DNA from 3 places in the Streptomyces sp. NPDC051051 genome. Region 2 is predicted to be linked to each of the others. Evidence: riboswitches for the same ligand, from Rfam matches in the RefSeq annotation. Region 2 holds a riboswitch; each other region holds the start of a gene.
The links. Region 2 has a riboswitch for thiamine pyrophosphate ahead of thiO (glycine oxidase ThiO). Riboswitches for the same ligand answer to the same signal wherever they lie in the genome.
Positions count from the first base shown of each region.

Region 1 (6,348 bases), on a different contig from region 2:
GACGAGGGGGGCTCCGACGCCGTTCGCTCCCTGCTCGATACGTACGGCGGCACCCGCATCGTTCACGGCCACAGCCCGATTCCGTATCTGCTGGGCGAAGTCGGCTCCGAGGACGACGAGGAATCGACCCGTCCCGTGGTCGAAGGGCCGCACGTCTACGCCGACGGGCTGGCCATCGCGATGGACGGTGGCGTGACGATGGCCGGAAAACTGCTGGTCCAGCAACTGCCGCTGCCCGTCTGACCGTTCCCGGGTCCGTCGCCGCCCGCGTCGGACCCGCTCGGCGGCACCGTGGGCCAGGGGCCAATTTCGGCGAACCCCCTGTTACCCCGGGCCGTCGCCGCTCTACCATCGGTTCATCCGTAGCAGGCTCCCCTCCGTTTCTGCCCGACGGCTCGTTGGCATGCGAGCCCCAAGCCCTACGGAGCATCGGGGGATGCACATGAACAGCGTTCCGCAGCACCTGCACAGCGAGGACCGCCAGGAGTACGAGCGGATCCTCGACGAGGCGCTGCGCTCCGCACCACACCACCCGGAACCGATCGCTGCGGGACAGCGGCTCAACTCCGAACAACTGCGCACCATGGCACTCAACGCCTCCGCGCTCATCACGGCGGCCGCGGCGACCGAGTACCAGCACTACGTGAAGGTCCGCGAGGAACTTCGCCATCCGGCGCCGTCCAGCCCCTCCTCGGCCGGCCATGCGCCCGGCTCCGGTGAGCCGGGCGTCACCGGAATGGGATTCGCCACCACCGTGGGGGAGGCGGCCCAGGCCGCCGAGGCCGCCGGAGCGGGCGCCGTCGCCGTCGCCGCCGTCCTCACCCCCGTCCTCGCCGGCACCGCCGCGGTGATCTTCCTGCTCGTCGGCTACATCCTGCGGATGCTCGATCCCGAGCCGGCGTTCGCCACGACGATGCTCACCACCGGATGGACGTTCGGGGCGGTGGCCGCGGCCGCGATCCTCGTCGCGACCGTCGGCCTCCTGCTCACCGCCCTGCGCAACCGCCCCTCCCTGGAGGCCGGCCCGTACGGCGAACTGAGCGAGGAGGTGAACCGCGCCAAGGAGGCCTGGCGGGAAGCCCTGCTGGAGCGGGGCATCCTGCCCTTCCTGCGCGAGGCCCTCGCCGACCCGGGCACGAGCGCCGTGCTCGACCCCGCACCGGCCCCGCAGGCGCCCACCGGCCGTCTACCGAAGATCGGCTACGGCCGTCCGGGCTTCAGCAGCCCGGACGAGGGGACGTCGGGCAGCTCCCGCCCGAGCTTCAGCAGCCCGGACTACACCAGCCCGGACTTCGGAGGCCCCGAGCACCAGCCGGAATAGGCCCTCGGCTTGCGCCCCCGGCCTGGGGAGCGCAAGCCGTACGGAGCAGGGGCGAAGCCCCTGCCGGTCCGCCGATCAGAGGATGCCCGCCTGCCCCGCGGCCGTGAGCCAACGCGGGAACTCGGACAGGAGCCGGTCGTAGAGCTCGGGGTCCGGGACCGTGCTGATGTCGTCGACGGCGAAGAAGCCCACGTTGTCCACGCGTCGGTCGGGCAGCGTGTCGAACCGCTCGAGGACGCCGTAGTTGGAGCGGCCGAGTCCGACGAACTGCCAGAAGATCGGCTCTTCCACCGCGGCGCGCAGTTCCTTCTCGATCGCGGCGTCGCGGTAGACACCTCCGTCGGAGAAGAACAGCACCAGCGTCGGGGCTGCCGCCGGATTCGCCCGGACGAAGTCTCTGACCTGGGCGATGACTTTCTGTTCCTCGTTCTGGATGCCGACCGAGCGCATGTCGACCTGGCCCGGTTGCAGCCCCTTCTGCGGCTTCTTGCTCCGCCGGAACAGGCTGATCTCCCCCACCCGTACATGCAGCCGCAGCCACTCGGGAAGCTCCCCCAGGCGCAGATCCGGCAGCCGGGCCGGGTTCGAGGCGAACGTCCAGGCCTGCATCTCGCCGTCGTCGTCGAGCTGTGCCGCCACCGCGGCCATGCGCTCGACCACGTCCGCCACCACACCGCCGGAGTACAGGAACGACATGGACCCCGATGCGTCGAGCACCAGAACGACCCGCGCGCTGACCCCGGCCGCACCACGCTTGCTCAGGCTGACGGCCACCTGTTGCTTGCGCAGGGACAGCCGCTTGCGCATGTCGACGGGAAGGCGTTCTTCTCCTTTGGTCAGCCGGGCGCCCCCGGAGGACGACGCGGACACGGCGGTGGAGGAAGCCGGAGCGGGAGGCGGCGACGTGGGCACGACCGGAGAGGGCCAGGGCGCGGCCGACGGAGGCGGGGGCGACATGGGCACGACGGGTGGAGGCGGAGGCGTGCGTACGGACGATGCCCCGGGGTCGGCTGCCGTAGCGGCGGGCTCCTCATCGACGCTGATCCCGAAGTCGGTGGCCAGGCCCGCGAGCCCGGAGGCATACCCCTGTCCGACCGCCCGGAACTTCCAGCGCCCCTCCCTCAGGTACAGCTCACCGCCGATGAACGCGGTCTCGCTCTCCCCCCGCATGTCGAACCGCGCCAGCTCCGCCGGGCTCCCGGCGTCGAACAGTCTGAGTGTCAGACCGGCCACCTGCCCGAAGGTGCCGCCGTCGGCGGACGCGCACAGTTCCACACGGGCGACGGCACTCTCCAGCGAATGCAGGTCCACCTCGACCGTGTCGGTGGTGACACCGCCGGTGCTCCGCTTCCCCAGATGCCGCACGGCTCCGGAGGCGTGCCGCGGCTGGTTGTAGAAGACGAAGTCCGCGTCGTCACGCACCTTGCCGGCGGCCGTCAGCAGGAGGGCCGACACGTCCACGTCAGGGCCACCGCCCTGTTCGGACCAGCTGATCTCGACGCGTACGGACGGCACATCGACCGGCAGATTGGCGCCCTTGCTCATGGATTGCGCTGTCATGACACCAGTCTGCCGAGCCGCACCCCAGAAGTACCTCCCCCAACGGACACCAACGGCCGCCCACCCGCGTCCCACCCTCGACCCGACCACCGCCGGCGCCGCCCCCGGCCCTCACAACACCATGGCCCGGCTGCCGTGCCCCCAACCGGCACGGCAGCGGCGCCGTTACCGCGCGTCAGTCCGCGATCGGCAGGTACACCCGATTGCCCGCGGCCGCGAACTCCTTGGACTTCTGCGCCATTCCCTCCTCGACCTCCTCCCGACTGCCTCCGTGCTCACGGCGGATGTCTTGGGAGATCTTCATCGAGCAGAACTTCGGCCCGCACATCGAGCAGAAGTGGGCCGTTTTCGCCGGTTCGGCTGGCAGTGTCTCGTCGTGGAACTCCCGTGCGGTGTCCGGGTCGAGAGCCAGGTTGAACTGGTCCTCCCACCGGAACTCGAAGCGGGCGTCGGACAGCGCGTCGTCCCATTCCTGCGCACCGGGGTGCCCCTTGGCGAGGTCGGCCGCGTGGGCGGCGATCTTGTAGGTGATGACGCCGGTCTTGACGTCGTCACGGTTGGGCAGACCCAGGTGTTCCTTGGGGGTGACATAGCAGAGCATCGCCGTGCCCCACCAGGCGATCATCGCGGCACCGATGCCGGAGGTGATGTGGTCGTACGCCGGGGCGACGTCCGTCGTCAGCGGGCCGAGCGTATAGAACGGAGCTTCATCGCAGATCTCCTGCTGAAGGTCGATGTTCTCCTTGATCTTGTGCATCGGGACGTGTCCCGGGCCTTCGATCATGGTCTGAACATGGAAACGCTTCGCGATGCGGTTGAGTTCCCCGAGGGTGCGCAACTCCGCGAACTGGGCCTCGTCGTTGGCGTCCGCGATCGAGCCGGGCCGCAGCCCGTCGCCCAGCGAGTACGTGACGTCGTAGGCCGCGAGGATCTCGCAGAGTTCCTCGAAGTTCTCGTAGAGGAACGATTCCTTGTGGTGGGCCAGGCACCAGGCGGCCATGATCGAGCCGCCACGGGAGACGATGCCGGTCTTGCGGTTCGCCGTCAGCGGGACGTACGGCAGGCGCACGCCCGCGTGGACGGTCATGTAGTCCACGCCCTGCTCGGCCTGCTCGATCACCGTGTCCTTATAGATCTCCCAGGTCAGCTCCTCGGCCCGGCCGTCGACCTTCTCCAGCGCCTGGTAGAGCGGCACCGTGCCGATGGGCACCGGCGAGTTGCGCAGCACCCACTCGCGGGTGGTGTGGATGTTGCGGCCGGTGGACAGGTCCATGACCGTGTCGGCGCCCCATCGGGTGGCCCAGGTCATCTTCTCGACTTCCTCCTCGATGGAGGAGGTCACCGCCGAGTTGCCGATGTTGGCATTGACCTTCACCAGGAACCGTTTGCCTATGATCATCGGCTCGGTCTCCGGGTGATTGACGTTGGCGGGCAGCACCGCACGTCCAGCCGCGATCTCCTCACGGACGACCTCGGGCTCCACGTTCTCCCGGATGGCCACGTACTCCATCTCCGGCGTGATCTCGCCCCGGCGTGCGTAAGCGAGTTGGGTGACCGCCTGCCCCTCCCGGCCGCGGCGCGGCAGGCGGGGCCGTCCGGGGAAGACCGCGTCGAGGTTACGCAGTCCCCCGCGCGGCGAGGTGTGTTTGATCCCGTCGTCCTCCGGACGGACGGGGCGGCCCGCGTACTCCTCCGTGTCGCCGCGGGCGATGACCCAGTTCTCCCGCAGAGGCGGCAACCCCCTGCGGACGTCCGTCTCGACGAGCGGATCGGTGTACGGGCCGGAGGTGTCGTACAGAGTGACCGACTGCCCGTTGGTGAGGTGCACCTGACGGACCGGCACGCGCAGGTCGGAGCGCGGGCCCTCGACATACGCCTTGTGCCATCCGATGGACTTCCCGGCCTCCCCGTCGCCAGAGACCTCGTCGGAGGCCTGCGCGGAGGCAGGCGTGCGTGCGTCCTTGTTGGTCATGAGAGCTACTCCCTACGCCGGCATTACCCGGTAACAGGTTCAGCGGTCGACGCAGCGGCTTCCGTCTGCCGACGATTCATGTGAAACATCACTCGGTGGAGGTGACGTTCCACGTGAAACATCGCGAAGACAGAGGTCAGCGCCCTCTCAGCCCGGTGCTCCGAGCTCCCGCGTGTGCAAAAGTGCCTCCACGCTAGCGTCCTTTGTGGCGCGGTGAACAGTGGGCCTCGGTCGTTCTTGCGATGATCGGGCGGTGACCACGACACCCCATCCTCCGTTCCCACCGCCCGAACAGCCCCGCGGTCCGGGCGTTCCTCCCGCCGGACGCCCCGGGCGAGGGCAGGGGTACAGCCCCGGGGGCGGTTCCGTTCCCGGATCGGGCCCTCGTCCGGATGCCGGCCCGGGTCTGAGTGCGGGTCCCGGCGGCGAGTACGGCTTCGGCCACGAGGGCGGACACGGCTCCAACGGTGGGCAGGGCTCCGGCAGGAACCACGGACACCTGCCCGGCGACGGTACGCACGCGTCCGGGACCGGTCAGGGCGGTGTTCCCCGTGCGGTTCATGGACGCGGTGCCGGTGAGGGAAACGGAAGCGCCGGCGGAGGCAGGGGCCACGGACACGGCCTCCGCCCCGGCCCCGGTGACGGGCACGGTTCAGATGACGGCCACGGGCATGGACATGGCTCCGGCGACGGGCACAGCGGCGGGCACGGCGGCCATGTCCCCGGTCCGGGCGGCGGCCACGGGCACAGCCACAGTCATGGCCCGGCCGCCCCCGTCTCCAAGCATCTGCGCAAGGTCATCGCGGCCGTCCTCATCCCCTTCGCCGTAGCCGTGCTCGCCGGTCTGGTCGTGCTGTGGCCCGGCGGTGCCCCGGCCCACGAGCGCACCGGCGTCGGCTTCGACCGGCAGACGCAGCGGGCGACGGTCGCCGACGTCGAGAGCATCAGCTGCTCGTCGGCGAACGCCTCGGGCGGCACCCCCACCGGCGACACCTCCACCGCTGAAGGCTCCTCCGCGTCCCAGCAGGCGAACGGCACCTGTAAGAAGGCCACGATCCGCGTGGACACCGGCGCGGACAAGGGCCGTACTTTCACGGAGATCGTCCAGCCGGACCAGTCACGGCAGCTGCACGAGGGGCAGAAGGTCGTGGTCGCCTACGAACCCTCCGCGCCGAAGGACCTTCAGTACTCGGTGACCGACGTGGACCGCCGCGTCCCGTTGACCGTGCTCGCCCTCATCTTCGCCGTCGCCGTCGTGGTCGTCGGGCGGCTGAAGGGTGTCATGGCGCTGGTCTCGCTGGCCATCAGTTTCATGGTGCTGAACTTCTTCGTGCTGCCCGCAATCCTGCAAGGCTCGAACCCGCTCGCGGTGGCGGTCGTGGGGGCGAGCGCCATCATGCTCATCGCTCTCTACCTGTGTCACGGACTGTCGGCCCGCACCTCCGTGGCGGTTCTGGGCACCCTCATCTCCCTGTTGCTGATCGGCGTCCTCGGC
Region 1 covers NZ_JBFBCB010000012.1:29,669-36,016, forward strand. The annotation lists gene AB0N31_RS11985 (metallophosphoesterase) at 1-243, shown strand, start outside; gene AB0N31_RS11990 (hypothetical protein) at 437-1,321, shown strand; gene AB0N31_RS11995 (VWA domain-containing protein) at 1,397-2,881, opposite strand; gene thiC (phosphomethylpyrimidine synthase ThiC) at 3,057-4,853, opposite strand; TPP riboswitch at 4,846-5,035, opposite strand; gene AB0N31_RS12005 (YibE/F family protein) at 5,353-6,348, shown strand, end outside.
Region 1: it holds a riboswitch for thiamine pyrophosphate, as region 2 does, so the genes downstream of both, thiC (phosphomethylpyrimidine synthase ThiC) here and thiO (glycine oxidase ThiO) in region 2, are expected to answer to the same signal.

Region 2 (6,348 bases):
GGCGGGTCGCCGCGCACGGCGAGCATGTTGCGGATCCCGGCGTCGGCGTACTGGCCGATGATGTTGCGGAGTTCGGCGATGGAGTGGTCCACGGCCGTGAGGTGCGCGACCGGGGTGAGGGTGGTGTCGACGACGATCTGCTGCGTCTCCTTGACCGTGGTCGCCCGCGTGGTGCCACCGGCGCCGTAGGTGACGGAGACGAAGTCGGGGGCCGCGGCTTCGACCCGCCGGAGCGCGTTCCACAGGCTCCGCTCGCCCTGGGCGGTCTTCGGCGCGTAGAACTCGAACGAGTACGTCGTCTTGCCGGTGGCCAGGATGTCGCGCACGGTGCGGGCGCGGTCGGTCCTGGTGGATGCGGTTCCGAGGGCCATACCCGCAGGTTAGCCAGGGGAGGGACCTCCCCCAACCGAAACTCGGAAATTTGCCCGAATTGTCGACTTGCTGTCCATCCCTTGGACAGGCGAGGGGGCGAGCCGAGGGGGGGAGGGCGAGGGATCGGGCGGGAACGGGGAGACGGGGACGGGGACGGGCGAGGAGGCCGGACGGGTGAACGGGCCGGCGTCCGGGCGCCCGGCTCAGACCGCGCGCAGCCGCTTGGCGAACTCCGCCGCCGCGGCCCCGGGATCGTCGGCCTCCGTGATCGCCCGGACGACCACGACGCGGCGGGCGCCCGCCTCCAGCACGTCGTCGAGGTTGCCGAGGTCGACGCCGCCGATCGCGAACCAGGGACGCCCGGTGCCCAGCGCCGCCGTGTGACGGACCAGGCCGAGGCCGGGGGCCGGGCGGCCGGGCTTGGTCGGGGTGGGCCAGCACGGGCCCGTGCAGAAGTAGTCGACGCCCTCCTGGACGGCCGCGGCCTCAGCCTCCGCCTCGCTGTGGGTGGAACGGCCGATCAGCACGCCGGCGCCGAGGAGGGCACGGGCCGCGGGGACCGGCAGGTCGCCCTGGCCGAGGTGGAGGACCTGGGAGCCGGCGGCATGGGCGACGTCCGCCCGGTCGTTGACCGCGAGCAGCCTGCCGTGGCGGGCGCAGGCGTCGGCGAACACCTCGAGGTGCTCCAGCTCCTCCGCCGCCTCCATGCCCTTGTCGCGCAGCTGCACGATGTCGACGCCGCCCGCGAGGACCGCGTCCAGGAACTCCGGCAGGTCGCCCTGGCGCTCACGGGCGTCCGTGCAGAGGTAGAGGCGGGCGTCGGCGAGCTGGGAGCGGGCCGTGTCGGACATGCGTGGGTCCCCCGGGGCGTGGTGGCGCCTCGGGCCTTTCCCGGGGCGGCGGTGTGCGGCCGCGGCGGACCACGGCCGCACACCTGGCGGTTCTGACGACGGATCCGCGCGGCGGATCTCCGAGCGGATCGGTGGATCCGTGAATCGGCGGAGCCGTGGATCGGCCGATCAGCGGATCCGGGGAGAGCGGCGGATCCGGGGAGCGGATCTCCGGCTCAGACGGCGAGCGCCTGGGCGCGGCGCTTCACCTCCGTGCCGCGATTCTCACTCAGTGCCTGCGCCGGGGTCCCGGGCAGGGACGGGTCGGGCGTGAACAGCCACTCCAGCATCTCTTCGTCCGTGAAGCCGTCGTCCCGCAGCAGGGTCAGGGTCCCGGCCAGGCCCTTGGTCACCTTGTCCTCGTCGATGAAGGCGGCGGGGACGTGCAGCGCCCTGTTCTCACCACGGCGTACGGCGATGAGCTGGCCTTCCTTGACCAGCTGCCGCACACGCGTCACGTCGACATCGAGCATCTCCGCGATGTCGGGCAGGGTGAGCCAGGCGGGGACGAGAGCATCGATCTTTGCGTCAATCTCGGTCACCCCCCAAGACTGCCATCCCGGACCGACAGTCGGTACCCGAGGCTCCCCTCAGGGGGACGGGGCCGCCGCCGGACGCCGCGGGACTCCTCCGGACGGAGCACCGGCCGTGCCCCGAAAGGCCCCGCTCAGGCCGTCGCCGTCTTGAGCGGCCGCTCCGGGTCCACGACCAGCTCCGGGTCGACCGGCGTGCCCGACTCGATCAGCCGGCGGCCCTGCGCGAGGTCGCGCGGGCGGCCCACCGCCAGCAGGGCGACCAGGCGGTCGTCGCGCAGCCAGCAGACCGTCCAGGCCGGTCCGGCGGGGTCGCCGCGCCACAGGGTGGTGTCGGCGCCGCTGTGGTGCCCGGCGTACTGGACGAAGCGGCCGAACTGCTCCGACCAGAAGTACGGGACCGGGTCGTAGACCGCGGGGGCCTCGCCGTCGGCCGTGCCGAGGATGTTCGCGGCGACCGTGCGCGGGCCCTGGAGCGCGTTGTCCCAGTGGTGGACCAGGAGGCGCTCGCCGTACCGCCCGGAGGGGAAGGACGCGCAGTCGCCGACCGCGTACACGTCGGGCAGGGAGGTGCGCAGGCCGGCGTCGGCCACGACCTCGCCGTGCCGCCCCAGCTCGATGCCCGAGCCGGTCAGCCAGGCGGTGGCGGGGCGGGCGCCGATGCCGACCACGACGGCGTCGGCGGGCAGCCGGGACCCGTCGTCGAGGAGGACCGCGCCGGGCTCGACGCGCCGCACGCGCGTGCGGGTGCGCAGTTCGGTGCCGCTGTCGGCGTACCAGGCGGTCATCGCGGCGGCGACGTCGGCGGGCAGGGCGCCGGCCAGCGGCCGGTCGGCGGCCTCGACGACGGTGACCGCGCAGCCGGCCTCGCGCGCGGCGGTGGCGAACTCGGCGCCGATCCAGCCGGCGCCGACGACGACGATGTCGTGACGGCCGGCGAGCACCGGCCGCAGCCGTTCGGCGTCGTCCAGGGTGCGCAGCAGATGGACGCCGGGGACGCCTTCGGCGCCGGGCAGCCGGATCGGTTCGGCGCCGGTGGCGAGCACGAGGACGTCGTACGGGACGGGCCCGGACTCGGTGTCGAGTTCGTGGTCGGCGGGGCGGACGCCGAGGGCCTCGCTGCCGAGCCGGAGTTCGACGTCGAGGCTCTCGAAGTCGACGTCGAAGGCGGAGTGCTCGGCCTTGCCGAGCAGGACGGCCTTGGACAGCGGGGGCCGGTCGTAGGGCTGGTGGGGTTCGGCGCCGACGACGAGCACCGTGCCGTCGAAGCCCTGTTCGCGCAGGGCGACCGCGGTCTGCACCCCGGCCATCCCCGCGCCGACGACGACCACCCGTCGCGCCGCCCGCCCGTCTTCTTCCCGCGTCTGCTCGCTCACCCGATCACCTTAGACAGCTGACGTGTTGCCAGTCAGCCGTCCTGCTCGGTGATCTGCTCCACCACACTGGTCCCGCTGCCGGTCTGCGACTCCCACTCCCAGGTCTCGTCGAGGCGCAGCCGCCCGTCGGGCAGCTCGACGACCGTGGACGCGCAGTGCCCGGACGACGTCGTCCCGTCGTGCTTGAGCTGGACGTACCGGAAGTCCAGCCGGTCCCCCCGCCGGGTCCCCACGAGATGCCCGCGGACGACGTCGCCGCCCGCGTAGTCGGCCCAGACGACGCCGTCGCGTTCGCGGTACGTGAAGCGGGTGCGGGTGCCGACCTGACCGGGGGCCTGGTCGGCCACCGGGGCCAGGACCAGGCCGTCGAGCGAACGGGCCACGGGGGAGGCTCCCTTACCGAGACGGAGGACGGGGGGCTAGGGTGGCCAACCTAGAGCACTCGCGGGAGCCCGGACGCACCGGGCTGAGAGGGAGGCTGGCGGCCTCCGACCGTACGAACCTGATCCGGGTCATGCCGGCGAAGGGAGGGGCTGGACGCCCATGTCCTCAGGCAATTCGGACGTCCTCGTCGTCGGGGGCGGCATCATCGGGCTGGTCACCGCGTGGCGGGCCGCGCAGCGCGGGTTCGCCACGGCGGTGCTGGATCCCGAGCCGGGCGGCGGGGCCGCGCAGGTGGCGGCCGGGATGCTGGCCGCCGTCTCGGAACTGCACCACGGCGAACAGACACTGCTCGGCCTGAACCTGGAATCGGCCCGCCGCTACCCGGACTTCGCGGCCGAGCTGACCGAACTGACCGGTCACGACCTCGGCTACCGCCGCTCCGGGACCCTCGCGGTCGCGCTGGACGCCGACGACCGCGCCCACCTGCGGGAACTCCACGCCCTGCAACGGCGGTCGGGGCTGGCCTCGGAGTGGCTGTCCGGGCGGGAGTGCCGGCGGCTGGAACCCATGCTCGCGCCCGGGGTACGGGGCGGGCTGCGGGTGGACGGGGACCACCAGATCGATCCGCGGCGGCTGGTGGCGGCGCTGGTGGCCGCCTGTGAGCGGACGGGCGTGGCCTTCCACCGCGACCGGGCGGAACGGCTGACGGTGTCGGCCGGGCGCGCCGCGGGAGTGCGCACGCGCGCGGGTACGGCGCTCGCGGCGCGGCAGGTGGTGCTCGCGGCGGGCAGCCTCAGCGGGCGGCTCGCGGGCGTCCCGGCGGAGGTGCTGCCGCCGGTGCGGCCGGTCAAGGGGCAGGTGCTGCGGCTGACCGTGCCGCGGCGGTACGCGCCGTTCCTGACCCGGACGGTCCGGGCCGTGGTGCGCGGCAGCCAGGTCTACCTGGTGCCGCGCGAGAACGGCGAACTGGTCGTCGGGGCGACGAGCGAGGAACTGGGCTGGGACACGACGGTGACGGCGGGCGGCGTGTACGAGCTGCTGCGGGACGCCCACGAACTGGTTCCCGGGATCACCGAGCTGCCGCTCACCGAGACCCGCGCGGGGCTGCGTCCCGGCTCGCCGGACAACGCGCCGCTGCTCGGGCCGACCGGACTGGACGGACTGCTGCTGGCGACCGGGCACTACCGCAACGGCGTACTGCTGGCACCGGTCACCGGGGACGCGCTGGCGCACGCGCTGGCCACCGGCGAACTCCCCGACGAGGCCCGTCCCTTCACCCCCCGGCGCTTCCACGCCGCCGCCCTCTCGGAGCAGCCCGCATGAAGATCTCGGTGAACGGCGAGCGGCGCGAGGTCGCTCCCGGCACGGCCCTCGACAGCGTCGTACGGTCCCTGACGCCGGCGCCCTCCGGGGTGGCCGCCGCCCTCAACGAAACCGTCGTCCCACGCGCGCGGTGGTCCGCCACCGCCCTCTCCGACGGAGACCGCGTGGAAGTCCTCACCGCCGTCCAGGGAGGCTGAGCCATGGCCGACGATCCCTTCGTCCTCGGCGGTACGGCGTACTCGTCCCGTCTGATCATGGGGACGGGCGGCGCGCCCAGCCTGGAGGTGCTGGAGCGGGCGCTGGCCGCGTCCGGCACCGAGCTGACCACCGTCGCGATGCGGCGGGTGGACCCCTCGGTGCACGGGTCCGTGCTGTCGGTCCTGGAACGGCTCGGCATCCGGGTGCTGCCGAACACGGCGGGGTGCTTCACGGCCGGGGAGGCGGTCCTGACGGCACGGCTGGCACGGGAGGCGCTGGGGACCGACCTGGTCAAGCTGGAGGTCATCGCCGACGAGCGGACGCTGCTCCCCGATCCGATCGAGCTGCTGGACGCGGCGGAGACGCTGGTCGACGACGGGTTCACGGTGCTGCCGTACACGAACGACGATCCGGTGCTGGCGCGGAAGCTGGAGGACGTCGGGTGTGCGGCGGTGATGCCGCTGGGCTCGCCGATCGGGTCCGGGCTGGGCATTCGCAACCCCCACAACTTCCAGCTGATCGTCGAGCACGCGCGCGTGCCGGTGATCCTGGACGCGGGCGCCGGTACGGCGTCGGACGTGGCGCTGGCGATGGAGCTGGGGTGCGCGGGGGTGATGCTGGCGTCGGCGGTGACGCGGGCGCAGGAGCCGGTGCTGATGGCCCGCGCGATGCGGGGGGCCGTGGAGGCGGGGAGGCTGGCCCGGCTCGCGGGCCGCATTCCCCGCCGTCACTTCGCGGAGGCGTCGTCGCCGCAGGAGGGTCGTGCCGCCCTCGACCCGGAACGGCCGGCCTTCTGACGACGTCTCCCGCCCGCCGCCCGTGCCGGCCGGGCGGTGGCCGTCGCCCGAGAGGACCGGGCGCCGTCGGCGGTCGTGTCGCTCGTCACAGGTCCGCTTCAGTCCCGCTGCGATACCGGTGTGAGCGGTGAGGGGTGCCGGTGCGGGCTCGTACACTCGCCTGCGTGGACACGACCCTTCAGGACCCTCTGGTCGGGCAGGTGCTCGACGGGCGTTATCGCGTGGACGCGCGGATCGCGGTCGGCGGGATGGCCACGGTCTACCGGGCCGTGGACACCCGCCTCGACCGCGTCCTCGCGCTCAAGGTGATGCACCCGGCCCTCGCGGCCGACGCCTCCTTCGTCGAGCGCTTCATCCGCGAGGCCAAGTCCGTGGCCCGGCTGGCGCACCCGAACGTCGTCCAGGTGTTCGACCAGGGGGCCGACGGGTCGTACGTCTACCTCGCGATGGAGTACGTCGCCGGCTGCACCCTGCG
Region 2 covers NZ_JBFBCB010000017.1:7,972-14,319, reverse strand. The annotation lists gene metF (methylenetetrahydrofolate reductase [NAD(P)H]) at 1-371, opposite strand, end outside; gene thiE (thiamine phosphate synthase) at 576-1,223, opposite strand; gene AB0N31_RS15175 (Rv2175c family DNA-binding protein) at 1,439-1,804, opposite strand; gene AB0N31_RS15170 (FAD-dependent oxidoreductase) at 1,930-3,171, opposite strand; gene AB0N31_RS15165 (hypothetical protein) at 3,204-3,554, opposite strand; TPP riboswitch at 3,606-3,717, shown strand; gene thiO (glycine oxidase ThiO) at 3,715-4,878, shown strand; gene thiS (sulfur carrier protein ThiS) at 4,875-5,075, shown strand; gene AB0N31_RS15150 (thiazole synthase) at 5,079-5,873, shown strand; gene pknB (Stk1 family PASTA domain-containing Ser/Thr kinase) at 6,038-6,348, shown strand, end outside.

Region 3 (6,348 bases), on a different contig from region 2:
CTCGCCTCCGAGATCGAGCCCGGCAAGACCGTCCAGGCGTTCGTGGACGAGGCCAACGCCAACCTGGGCGAGAAGATCGTCCTGGACCGCTTCGCGCAGTTCGCGGACGGCTACGTCTCGGTCTACATGCACCGCACGATGCCCGACCTGCCCCCGCAGATCGGTGTCCTCGTCGAGCTGGACAAGCCCAACGCCGAGGTCGCCAAGGGCATCGCCCAGCACATCGCCGCCTTCGCGCCGAAGTACCTCTCCAAGGAGGACGTGCCGGCCGAGGTCGTCGAGTCGGAGCGTCGTATCGCCGAGGAGACCACCCGCGCCGAGGGCAAGCCCGAGGCCGCGATCGCCAAGATCGTCGAGGGTCGCCTCAACGGCTTCTTCAAGGACGCCACGGTCCTCGGTCAGCCGTACGCTCTGGACAACAAGAAGTCCGTGCAGAAGGTCCTGGACGAGGCCGGTGTCACCCTGAAGCGCTTCGCGCGCATCAAGGTCGGCATCTGAGTCCGTACCGCGACGGACGCCCGGCCCCGGTAGGGTCGGCAGCAGTCGTCCGTGGACGCCGTCACCTGGCGTGTGGCGGACGACAGCAGATCTGACGAGGAGGCCATTGCCGCGCACGGGTTGCGAACACCCCACCGGCAGTGGCCTTCTTCGTATGTGCACCACGTGAAAGAGGCGGGATCTCCCATGACCACCAAGGCCCAGAAGAGCGACGACGGCAAAGTGAGCGGCCGGTTTCTGCTGAAGCTGTCCGGAGAGGCTTTCGCCGGTGGCGGCAGCCTGGGTGTCGACCCCGACGTGGTGCACAAGATCGCCCGCGAGATCGCAGCCGTCGTGCGCGACGGGGCGGAGATCGCGGTGGTCATCGGCGGCGGCAACTTCTTCCGTGGCGCCGAACTCCAGGTACGCGGCATGGACCGGGCCCGTTCGGACTACATGGGCATGCTCGGCACGGTCATGAACTGCCTCGCCCTCCAGGACTTCCTGGAGAAGGAGGGCATCGACAGCCGCGTCCAGACCGCCATCACCATGGGCCAGGTCGCCGAGCCGTACATCCCGCTGCGCGCCGTGCGCCACCTGGAGAAGGGCCGCGTGGTCATCTTCGGCGCCGGTATGGGCATGCCGTACTTCTCCACCGACACCACCGCCGCCCAGCGCGCCCTGGAGATCGACGCCGAGGCCCTCCTCATGGGCAAGAACGGCGTGGACGGCGTCTACGACTCCGACCCGAAAACCAACCCGGAGGCCGTCAAGTTCGACGCCCTCGGCTACGGCGAGGTCATCACCCGCGATCTGAAGGTCGCCGACGCCACCGCCATCACGCTGTGCCGCGACAACAAGCTCCCGATCCTGGTCTTCGAGCTTCTGGCGGAGGGCAATATCGCGCGGGCCGTCAAGGGTGAGAAGATCGGCACGCTGGTGAGTGAGCAAGGCAGCCGGGCCTGACCGGGGAGAACTCCCGAGTCCGACCCGTAGGAACCCCGGTTCGTACGACAAAGCCTGACCGGGCGACGGACCCTGGCCGGGGGATGGACAATGTCCTGCCGGTCGGGAACCGTGCAGGAAGAAGACGCGACGCAGCCGGCCGCCGCCTCCGCAAGGAACCGCAGCCGGGCCTACTCAAGACACGCAGGAGCAAGTGGTGATCGAAGAGACCCTCCTCGAGGCCGAGGAGAAGATGGAGAAGGCCGTCGTGGTCGCCAAGGAGGACTTCGCCGCGATCCGCACCGGCCGTGCGCACCCGGCGATGTTCAACAAGATCGTGGCCGACTACTACGGCGCGCCGACGCCGATCAACCAGCTGGCTTCGTTCTCCGTGCCGGAGCCGCGCATGGCGGTCGTGACCCCGTTCGACAAGAGCGCGCTGCGCAACATCGAGCAGGCGATCCGCGACTCGGACCTCGGCGTCAACCCGAGCAACGACGGCAACATCATCCGGGTGGTGTTCCCCGAGCTGACCGAGGAGCGCCGCCGCGACTACATCAAGGTCGCCAAGGGCAAGGGCGAGGACGCCAAGGTGTCCATCCGCGCCGTGCGCCGCAAGGCCAAGGACGCCATCGACAAGCTCGTCAAGGACGGCGAGGTCGGGGAGGACGAGGGCCGCCGTGCGGAGAAGGAACTCGACGACACCACCGCGAAGTACGTCGCGCAGGTGGACGAGCTCCTGAAGCACAAGGAAGCGGAGCTGCTCGAGGTCTGATGAACGACTCTTCCTGGGGCGCTCCGCCACGTGCCGGTTCACAGGCCGGGTACTGGGGGCCCAACGATCACGGGGCCGTCCCGCACGGACCTGTCCAGGGGGCTGCCGCGGCGGGTCCCGCGTACGATGCGCCTGAGGCGCAGCAGACTCGCCCCATGCCCATCGTCCCCGACGTACCCGCTCATGGCGGAAACCAGGATGACGACCGGGGGGCCGCTCGGCTGGGCGGCCCCTTGTTCCGAGACGAGACGTTCCGAGACGGGACGTCCCACGGCGGGACGTTCCGCGACGAGACGTCCCCTGTGGGGACGTTCCGTGACGAGACCCCGTCGGCGCTGCCCCCTGCGGCGGTGCCGCAGAATCCGGAGCCCATGCCCGACGCACCGCAGCCGGCACCCGTCCCGCAGAAGAAGAGCGCGGGCCGTGACCTGACTGCGGCCATAGGCGTCGGTGTCGGACTCGGTGCGGTGATCGTCGCGTCGCTGTTCGTGGTCAAGGCCGTGTTCGTCGGCGTGGTCGCGGTCGCCGTCGTCGTCGGCCTGTGGGAACTGACCAGCCGCCTCCAGGAGCGCAAGGGCATCAAGGCGCCGCTGGTGCCGCTCGCGGTCGGCGGCGCCGCCATGGTCGTCGCCGGGTACGTCCGGGGCGCCGAGGGCGCCTGGGTCGCCATGGCCCTGACCGCGCTGGCGGTCCTGGTCTGGCGGATGACGGAACCGCCGGAGGGCTACCTCAGGGACGTCACGGCCGGCGTCTTCGCGGCCTTCTACGTCCCGTTCCTGGCCACGTTCGTCGCCATGATGCTCACCGCGGACGACGGAGCGCGCCGCGTCCTGACGTTCCTGCTCCTGACCGTCGTCAGCGACACCGGGGCGTACGCCGTCGGCTGGCGCTTCGGCAAGCGCAAGCTCGCTCCGCGCATCAGCCCCGGCAAGACCCGCGAGGGCCTGCTCGGCGCGGTGTCCTTCGCGATGGTCGTGGGCGCGCTGTGCATGCAGTTCCTGATCGAGGACGGCGCCTGGTGGCAGGGTCTGCTGCTCGGCCTGGCGGTCGCGGCCAGCGCGACGCTCGGCGACCTCGGCGAGTCCATGATCAAGCGGGACCTCGGCATCAAGGACATGGGCACGCTGCTCCCCGGCCACGGCGGCATCATGGACCGGCTGGACTCCCTGCTGCCCACCGCGCCGGTGGTGTGGCTGCTGCTGGTGCTGTTCGTGGGCTCCGGCTGAGCGGTATCCCGCCCCGCGCCCGGAACGAGCCCCCGTCCCCCGAGGACGGGGGCTCGTCGCATGAGCCGACCGGGGCATCCGAGTGGATCTGCGACACTGGAAGGGTTATGCCTGCACCCGGAGAACTCACTTTCGTCGCCCCCCGCGGAGCCAAGAAGCCGCCGCGGCATCTTGCCGACCTCTCGCCCGCCGAGCGGAAGGAGGCGGTGGCGGGGATCGGTGAGAAGCCGTTTCGTGCGAAACAGCTGTCCCAGCACTACTTCGCGCGGTTCGCGCACGATCCGGCCGAGTGGACCGACATCCCCGCCGGGGCCCGCGAGAAGCTGCGCGAGGCGCTGCTGCCCGAGCTGATGACGGTCGTGCGGCATCTGTCCACGGACCAGGGGACCACCCGCAAGACGCTGTGGCGGCTGTTCGACGGCACGCTCGTGGAGTCGGTGCTGATGCGGTACCCGGACCGGGTCACCATGTGCATCAGTTCGCAGGCCGGCTGCGGGATGAACTGCCCCTTCTGCGCGACCGGGCAGGCCGGGCTGGACCGGAACCTGTCCACCGCCGAGATCGTCCACCAGATCGTGGACGGGATGCGGGCGCTGCGCGACGGGGAGGTCCCCGGAGGGCCGGCCCGGTTGTCCAACATCGTGTTCATGGGCATGGGCGAGCCGCTCGCCAACTACAAGCGGGTCGTCGGCGCGATCCGTGCCCTCACCGACCCCGCGCCCGACGGGCTGGGGCTCTCGCAGCGCGGGATCACCGTGTCGACGGTCGGGCTGGTGCCGGCCATCAACCGGTTCTCCGACGAGGGCTTCAAGTGCCGGCTCGCGATCTCGCTGCACGCCCCCGACGACGAGCTGCGCGACACCCTCGTCCCCGTGAACACGCGGTGGAAGGTGCGCGAGGTGCTCGACGCCGGGTTCGAGTACGCCGAGAAGTCCGGACGCCGGCTGTCCATCGAATACGCGCTGATCCGCGACATCAACGACCAGGCCTGGCGGGGCGACCGGCTCGGGCGCATGCTCAAGGGCCGGCCCGTGCATGTGAACCTGATCCCGCTGAACCCGACGCCGGGCTCCAAGTGGACCGCCTCCCGGCCCGAGGACGAGAAGGCGTTCGTCGAGGCCATCGCGGCGCACGGGGTACCCGTCACCGTCCGGGACACCCGCGGTCAGGAGATCGACGGGGCGTGTGGTCAGCTCGCCGCCACCGAGCGGTAGTCTGGCCGACGTCAGCACTGTCTTGTTTTCGGACAGTGCGACGAACCAGACATCTTCATATTCCGACAGGGGAGCGCCACAGCGCTGAGAGTGCGGCAACCGGGCCGCAGACCCTCTGAACCTCGCCCAGGTCATTCTGGGTAGGAAGTTCGGTCATCACTCGAGCTGTTGCGCCCTGCCCGGGAGCCCCCTCGCGGGTCCCCGGGCAGGGCCGCGTCTCTTCCTGGTCACCTCCAGGAGGAATACCAGTGCACACCAGGACGCTCATGGCCGCGGCCGTCGGCCTCGGCCTCGTCACGCTGTCCGCCTGCGGATCGTCGGACGACGGCGGATCCGCGCAGGGCGGGAGCAAGACCGTCACCCTTGTCAGCCACGACTCGTGGGTCGTCTCCAAGAGCGTGCTCGCCGACTTCGAGAAGCGGTCCGGCTACCGGGTGAAGGTCCTCAAGGACGGCGACGCCGGGCAGGCCGTCAACAAGGCGATCCTCACCAAGGACAACCCCCAGGGCGACGTCTTCTTCGGCGTCGACAACACCCTGCTCTCCCGCGCGCTCGACAACGGCCTCTTCCAGCCGTACGAGGCGCAGGGGCTCGACCAGGTCGACGGCCAGTACCAGCTGGACGCCGGCAAGCACCGGGTCACGCCCGTCGACCACGGCGACATCTGCGTCAACTACGACAAGAAGTACTTCGCCGACCACAAGCTGGCGCCGCCCGCCACCTTCGACGACCTGGCGAAGCCGGAGTACAAGAACCTCCTCGTCACCGAGAACGCCTCCACCTCCTCGCCGGGCCTCGGTTTCCTGCTGGGCACCGCGGCGAAGTACGGCGACGAGGGCTGGCCGGACTACTGGAAGAAGCTCAAGGCCAACGGCGTGAAGGTCGTCGACGGCTGGGAGCAGGCCTACAACGAGGAGTTCTCCGGGTCGGCCGGCGGCAGGAAGACCGGGGCGGACCGGCCGCTCGTCGTCTCCTACGCCTCCTCGCCGCCCGCCGAGGTGATCTACGGCGACCCGAAGCCGACGACCGCGCCGACCGGCGTCGCGACCGGCACCTGCTTCCGGCAGATCGAGTTCGCCGGACTGCTGAGCAACGCGAAGAACAGCGAGGGCGGCAAGGCGCTGCTCGACTTCCTGATCTCGAAGGAGTTCCAGGAGGACATGCCGCTCAACATGTTCGTCTACCCGGTGGCGAAGGGCGCGGCCGTGCCCGCCGAGTTCACCGAGTACGGTCCGGCCGCCGAGGATCCCGAGACGATGGACCCGGCGAAGATCGCCGCGGACCGCGACCAGTGGGTCAAGTCGTGGACCTCGCTCGTACTGAAGTAGGGCGGCGAGCGGCCGTCCGCCGCCGGCGCACCGGGAGCGCGGCGCGGCTCGGGCTCATGGCCCTGCCCGTCGCGTTCTTCGGGCTGTTCTTCGCCTACCCGGTCGCCGCGATCACCGCGCGGGGACTGCACTCCGGCGGCGGCTGGCACTTCGGGCGCCTGTTCGACGTGCTCGGGCAGCCCGACATCCGGCACGTCCTGTGGTTCACCACCTGGCAGGCGCTCGCCTCCACCGTGCTGACCCTGCTGATCGCGCTGCCCGCCGCCTACGTCTTCGCCCGGTTCTCCTTCCCCGGCAAGCAGGTCCTGCGGGCCGTCGTGACCGTCCCGTTCGTCCTGCCGACCGTCGTCGTCGGCACGGCGTTCCTGGCGCTGGTCGGGCGC
Region 3 covers NZ_JBFBCB010000026.1:63,662-70,009, reverse strand. The annotation lists gene tsf (translation elongation factor Ts) at 1-498, shown strand, start outside; gene pyrH (UMP kinase) at 685-1,443, shown strand; gene frr (ribosome recycling factor) at 1,640-2,197, shown strand; gene AB0N31_RS20680 (phosphatidate cytidylyltransferase) at 2,197-3,423, shown strand; gene rlmN (23S rRNA (adenine(2503)-C(2))-methyltransferase RlmN) at 3,531-4,637, shown strand; TPP riboswitch at 4,695-4,802, shown strand; gene AB0N31_RS20670 (thiamine ABC transporter substrate-binding protein) at 4,904-5,965, shown strand; gene AB0N31_RS20665 (iron ABC transporter permease) at 6,022-6,348, shown strand, end outside.
Region 3: it holds a riboswitch for thiamine pyrophosphate, as region 2 does, so the genes downstream of both, AB0N31_RS20670 (thiamine ABC transporter substrate-binding protein) here and thiO (glycine oxidase ThiO) in region 2, are expected to answer to the same signal.